One region of the Microbulbifer bruguierae genome, then DNA from elsewhere that is predicted to be linked to it. Evidence: predicted binding sites of a transcription regulator. Region 1 holds the regulator's gene; the other holds the start of a gene.
What was found. The regulator LexA, encoded in region 1, represses DNA repair genes until DNA is damaged. The targets are predictions, from matches to a motif close to ACTGTNTNTANANACAGT.

Region 1 (3,413 bases):
GGCACACTAGATTGGGTACAGAGATACTAAATCTGTGCCGGGGGGCAATGCTCCACAAACCATAGAGAAAGGAGGACAGCACCATGGCCAGAATTGCTCCGGAAATAGGCAGCTGGTTTGAAAATTTCGAAAGTGGCGACGTGTTTGAGGTCGTCGCTGTAGACCAGCCCTCCCGCACCATAGAAATTCAATATGAAGACGGTTCTCTGGATGAGATCGACTTCCAAAGCTGGCCTCGCTTGCCACTTGTTGGCGCCGCAGCACCGGAAGATGCCAATGCCGGCTATGGCTCATCGGCGGAAGAGATGCAGGATGAGGAAGATGCGGGATTCAGGAGCCCGGTATTTTCTCCGGCACAGAGCGCTATCGACAAACTCGAAGGCGAAAGCTTCCCGGGCAATGACGACGGATACTAGCGATGGCCCTGCCCCATTCAGGCAAAACCATTCAAAGGCTTGCCTTGGCGCTGCTACGGGTGGCCGTCAAGGCACGCGTCACCCGTTGTGCTCGCGAATATAATCAATAATGATCTCCGCAGCCTCTTCCACGGTATCGACGAGTTTAAACAAATCCAGATCACCGGCGTCGATGCACGCCCGCTCAAGTACCGTCTCCATCATCCAATCAATCAAACCCGCCCAGTAACGCTTACCAACTAAGACTATCGGGAACCGCTTTACCTTCTGGGTTTGCACCAATGTCAGCGCTTCGAACAGCTCATCCAAAGTGCCGTATCCGCCCGGCAGCGCGATAAACCCGACGGCGTGTTTAACAAACATGAATTTACGCACAAAGAAGTATCGGAAATGCAGACCGATATCCAGGTAGGGATTTGGTACCTGTTCAAAGGGGAGCTCGATATTGAGCCCGATTGACGATCCCGCGTGAGGAAATGCACCCCGGTTACACGCTTCCATTAGTCCGGGCCCACCGCCAGTAAGTACAGGAATACCTTCCGTGGACAGCAACTCTCCCAGGCGCATCGCTTCCTGATACTCTGGGGAATTCTCATGAAAGCGTGCACTGCCGAAAACCGTGACAGCGCCTTTCAATGTAATCAAGCGCTCAATGCCATCAACCAGTTCCGACTGTATGCGCAGCACCCGCCACGCTTCCGGCATTTTTGCATCCAGCATATGCCTTCTCCTTATCGCTATTACTACTTATTTTTCCGGAGTTCTGTGCTGTGGCGGTTGCGGCAGTAATCCTTTTCACATCCGCAGACCACAAAAATCCCGGGACACATCAAGTCTAGCAGTCGTAATGCGCCGCCCTGAGAAGATTGCGTGGATGTCAGATCTGTATATAATCACAGCAACTGTATAAAAATACAGACAACAGGAAGGCGCCCATGACAAATCTCACTGCCCGCCAGGCTCAGGTACTGGAGCTCATCAAATCTTACCTGGACGAAACCGGCTATCCGCCCACCAGGGCCGAAATCGCCCAGGAACTCGGCTTTCGTTCACCTAACGCCGCGGAAGAGCACCTCAAAGCGCTAGCGCGTAAAGGAGCCATTGAAATGGTGGCCGGTGCCTCCCGTGGCATTCGAATCCCAGGCCACCAAGCCGGGCTACCGATTGTCGGCCGCGTCGCGGCAGGCAATCCCATCCTGGCTGAGGAAAACATTGAGGAATACTGCGAAATCCCCGCGGAATTCTTCCATCCACCCGCGGATTACCTGCTGCGAGTACACGGCATGAGCATGAAAAATGCCGGTATTCTGGATGGCGACCTGATCGCAGTACAGCGTACCGACAATATTCGCAACGGCCAGATAGTGGTGGCGCGGATCGAGGATGAAGTGACAGTGAAGAGATTCAAACGCCGCGGTAATCAGGCAATGATTCAGCTGCTACCGGAAAATGAAGATTTTGAGGTCATCCAGGTGGATATGCGGGACAAAAACTTTGCCATTGAAGGATTGGCGGTTGGTGTGATTCGCCAGAACACCAACTGATTTTCACTGGAAAATCACTGCCTTAATAACGAAAACAGGGCCCATTGGGCCCTGTTTTCGTTTGTGCAAGCTGTCTCAGTGGATGGCTGTATCAGTGGATGGTGTGCTCGGTGACGTCCACCTCTTCGTCCTCAAAGGGCTCCGGCTCCAGCGAGCCGATTTCCTGAACCGCTTCTATCCCCGCCTCCAGCATGGCTCGGGCAACGGCAATTTTGTGCTCCTGCAAAAAATGCAGGCTTTCAGCGGAAAAATGAATACGCACCAACGGGTCCTCTTTGTGACCAGCGCGTCGCAGCGCTACATCACCATTGGACAACTCGATGATTTCGTAGGTCTCGGAAGACATTCACTTCTCCAGTTACAGCGTGATTTGCGGGCAGTGTAACACAGGGGGAGACAATTGATCAGTGCGCCGCGCCTACCACTCCTGCCCCTGTGCTCGCTGGCGCTGCACCAGTTCAGAAAGCGCACGGTGCCACTCTCGTAAACTCTGCGCATCGAGCTGGGAGCTCCCAGAGCCTGAACTTACATCTACCTGCCGCACCGGGATCAGGGTTTGCACTGCGGCACCTGTGGCGGCGCTTTGCGCCCGAGTGGACGGTGCCTGGGGTGCGTGCCACAGGCACCGCCAGGCAGTGTCCATCTGCCGATACCAACTGTCGGGATTCTCCGCCAGGCTGACCAGCTCCGCAATTTCCGCACTGAACTTGCCGTTCTGTGCCACCAGCTGCTGCAGCTGGCCAGCCGACTCCGGCTCGCGTCCAGGTGCTACACCCAGCTGTAACTGATGGGCCTGCTCAGCCAGAAAAGCGCGATAGCCACGCCATAGTTGCAACAGCGCCCCCTCACCAAGAGCTGACTGACACAGCGGATCACCACTGCCCTCAGCCTCCAGCCGGTTTAACAACAGCTGGCATTTGCGCAATGCGGCGGCGACGAGTCCGGTGTAGGGATTGCTCAAGTTTTGGCCTTTTTGGAAGGAGCCTTTTTAGCTGGTGCCTTCTTGGTGGCCGCCTTCTTCGCCGGGGCTTTCTTCTTGGCCGGCGCTTCTACCTGCCATTTACCGTCATGATAGAACGCCTTCCACCCGGTCGCCTTGCCGTCCTCTTCGGTCTGTACGTACTGCTCCTGGGTCTTGCGACTAAAACGCACTACCGTATCCCTGCCTTCGTTGTCCTCTGTGGGCGCAGAGAACAGGAAGCTGTATTTGGGATCAATCTCATCCTTGTGAGGCAACAGTTCCTTGATCAACGGCGCGCGGGTTTCGCGGTTTTTGGGAAACTGGCTCGCTGCGAGGAACAGGCCCGAAGCGCCGTCGCGAAGAATATAGGTGTCATCCACCTTTTCACACGCCAACTCCGGCATTGGTACCGGATCCATTTTCGGCGGCGCAGGCTGACCATTTTTCAGCAGTTTGCGGGTGTTCTTACAACTCTCATTGGTACAACCGAAG
Region 2 (3,413 bases), 930 kb from region 1:
GGCCTGTACTGGCTCCGGGAGCTCTACCCGCTCCAGCTGCAGTTTGGTCAATGCAATCAGGCGCTGGGGATCGAACAGAGGGCGAGACAGCGCGACGTTGACCTCCTGAGTGCCGCGACTGCCGAAGTTGAGCACCCAGCACAGTTGCGGACTGTATAGCTGGCGACGCTGCAGCTGCCGACAGAGTTCGCGCACCAGTCGGCCGGCGGGGAACAGCAGTTGTTCGCTGTTATCCAGTGGGCTGGGGAAAAACAGCTCGCTGTGGAATTCTGGTGCCGGTTGGTAACTGGCAACCGGATCCGGGCGGGTGCCGTTGAGCCGCGCGAGATAGTCGATGAAGTTGCGTCCGAAGCGGTTTCCCACTTCAGACAGGGGAATGGCGAGCAGCTGGCTCACCCGTTTGATACCACTGGCATAGAGTTTGGCGATGGCCTTGTTACTGCAGTCCAGCAGTTTACTGGGGGCGAAGCTGATCCACTGGCGCCATTGTTGGGGCGAGGGGGCGGTACCGGTTTCTGCCAGCCACTGGCGGTGTTCCGGTAACTGGCTGAGCAGGTGTGCCGCGCTGGGGCTGTGGCCGAGCCCCATAAAGTGGGTAACGCGCATTTTGTGTAGTTCTTTGCCCAGCTGTAGCAGCAGGGGGGCGAGTCCGCCATGGGCTTTAAGGCTTCCGCTCAGTTCCAGGTATAGGCAGGCAGGGTTGTTATCCTGCTGGCTTTTGCTTTGCTCGGCACTGCGGGGAGAGACCACCGGTGTAAAGCTGTAGGCCCACTGAGCCAGTTGCCGTAACAGTTGTTCTTCCCGTTCACTATCCCGTTCCAGTAGTTGCAATTCCGCACAATAGGCACAGGCTGTGGCGATGCTGAGGCCGGGTTCTATGTTGTGGTTACCGGCGGCGAGGTTCGCTTCGATCACCAGGTTGCTCTGGGTTACCGCCAGGGGGACGGTATCACCGGCGCGGTGAGCGCGGGTGAGGGCTTCCAGGGGGAGCTTGGGAAGTTGGATACAGAGCCAGAGCATGGGGTGCCTTTCTGATTCCTGTCTGTAGGAGCCTGCTTGCAGGCGAAGGGGTACCACGGACTTCTCTTGTTCGCCTGCAAGCAGGCTCCTACAGGATGGTTGTGTGGTTCGTTCAGTGCAGTGGCTGGTCGCGCCGGGTGAGGTTGGGGCTGCGTGGCAGATGAACACGCTGGCCGGACCGGCCGTTCAACTGCTTCAACAGCTGGATTGCCAATTGCTCACCGTCGCTCCGCAGTTGCAGCCGCAGGGACGCAGGGGAGGGCGCGCTGGCGCAGGAACCGGGGCGGAAGTGGAAGTGCAGGCAATCGCCTTCCCGTGCGGCAATCTGTAGCCGTCGCAGATCTTTGTCTGCGGGGTTTTCTTTCCCCTGCCAGCTGACCAGGGCGCCGCAGGCCCCGGACTGCAGGCTCTGCTCTGCCGCCCACAGCTGATCCCGCTGGCCTCTGGGGTGCAGAATCAGGAGCTTTTCCAAGCGGACACCGGCCTGTACCAGGGCGGGAGCGTAGGGAATATGGGGGGGAGCGATCAGGACCACCATACGGTTCTGGCGGGTCATTTCTGCCAGGGTCGGCAGAATCAGGCTGATTTCGCCAATACCGCCCTTGTCTAGCAGCAGCTCACTGGTGGCACCGCGCGGCCAGCCGCGGTTGCTCAGCAAGGCATCCAGACCGCGATAGCCTGTGCTGATGCCCGTGCGGAGCTGGCGCTGCTGACTGGCCAGTTGCCAGATATCCGGCCGGGAAAGTAGCTGTTGTAGCGGCTGTTTTTCGGACGGTTCACTTAACTGATTGTTTTGCATGAAGTTTTCGGCGCTGTTCACGGTCTGCTTGCTCCCCGGGGGTGGTTTGCTGGATGTGCATACAGTATTTACTGTCGATTTATACAGTAGTCATCCAGTGTCGGCAAGCCTGTACCAGTTAGGTTGACACTTTTTTGCACAGGACAAACCGGCTATGATTCGGCCTCTTTTAATGACCACCAGAAATGGGCCAAGACCAGACAAGCGAGGGGACAGGGTGAGTATCAAATCCGATAAGTGGATTCGTCGTATGGCAGAAAGTGAGGGCATGATCGAGCCCTTCGAGCCGGGCCAGGTACGCCACGGGGAGTCTGGCGATCGGCTGATCTCTTACGGGACGTCCAGCTACGGCTATGACGTACGCTGCGCCAGTGAGTTCAAGATCTTCACTAATGTGCACTCCGCCACCGTGGACCCCAAGGCGTTTGACGAAGACAGCTTTGTGGACGTGACCGGTGATTACTGTGTCATCCCGCCCAACTCCTTCGCGCTGGCGCGCACGGTTGAGTATTTCCGCATCCCGCGCTCTGTCCTGACCATTTGCCTGGGCAAGTCGACTTATGCCCGTTGCGGCATCATCGTCAATGTGACCCCGCTGGAGCCGGAGTGGGAGGGGCACGTGACCCTCGAGTTCTCGAACACCACCAATCTGCCGGCGAAGATCTACGCTAACGAAGGCGTGGCACAGATGCTGTTCTTCGAATCTGACGAGATCTGTGATGTGTCCTACAAGGACCGCGGTGGCAAATATCAGGGGCAGCGAGGCGTGACCCTGCCGAAGACCTGATCCGCGCTCTGAAGGGCGATCTATCTGCCCGGGCTTAGCCCCGGGCATTTGTGCAAGCCTGTTATTACCCTCGTTCCTTACTTCTCATCACCTGACTTCTCACCATCTTACTTCTCACCACCTGACTCCCCGAGCCGCTGCCACAAACGGTATCGGTGAACATCGATAACCCGGTTTCGCCCTTCTCTTTATCCGCTTCATGGAAGCTGTTTGGTCTCTGGTACGCACTGAACCCGCACCCTCTGGCTGGACTAAGCGCGTATGATGTGATGTCCTTTTCCTAACATTTTTGTTTAAAATCAATAGGTTACTGGTTGGTTCACTTCTTTGGTCAAAGTGGGTCGGGTCATTTTTCCCATATTTCGCGAAGTGAGGCGCTGCGATATCAGTGCTATGGGCTAATGGCAGCCATGGCCAAGGCGATAAGTCCATAGATCCACACGCAGTTCGTATGAAAGAGGTGGAATACGAAGCCGCACAAAGACGTATCGATGGATAACTATAAGAAAACTGCGGTGCTGCGCTCACTCATATTCAGGAGAAAAATAAGATGTTTGTGAAGACGAAATTATCCGCTGCAATTATCGGGGTCGTATCCACGTTTTCCGCTGGCGCCTTTGCGCTACAGGCGGACAAACCGGTGGAATCAGAAGAGGGGTTACTTGAAGAAGTTGTTGTAACCGGTATTGCCGCCAGTGTTGAGCGCAGCATCGACCGCAAGCGAGTAAACAAACTGATTTCGGACGGTATCTCTGCCGAGGACCTGGGCAAGTTTCCGGATAACAATATTGCCGACTCGCTGCAGCG

Region 2: a site for LexA is predicted at 1,868-1,885, ahead of imuA (translesion DNA synthesis-associated protein ImuA). Genes of this name have one in related genera too.

The regions. Positions count from the first base shown of each region.
Region 1 is NZ_CP118605.1:682,185-685,597, forward strand. Features, by position in the region: gene PVT68_RS02925 (DUF6763 family protein) at 84-416, shown strand; gene PVT68_RS02930 (LOG family protein) at 495-1,136, opposite strand; gene lexA (transcriptional repressor LexA) at 1,352-1,960, shown strand; gene PVT68_RS02940 (hypothetical protein) at 2,052-2,306, opposite strand; gene PVT68_RS02945 (DUF6586 family protein) at 2,379-2,921, opposite strand; gene topA (type I DNA topoisomerase) at 2,918-3,413, opposite strand, start outside.
Region 2 is NZ_CP118605.1:4,237,508-4,240,920, forward strand. Features, by position in the region: gene PVT68_RS17285 (Y-family DNA polymerase) at 1-1,020, opposite strand, end outside; gene imuA (translesion DNA synthesis-associated protein ImuA) at 1,133-1,819, opposite strand; gene dcd (dCTP deaminase) at 2,037-2,606, shown strand; gene PVT68_RS17300 (TonB-dependent receptor) at 3,157-3,413, shown strand, end outside.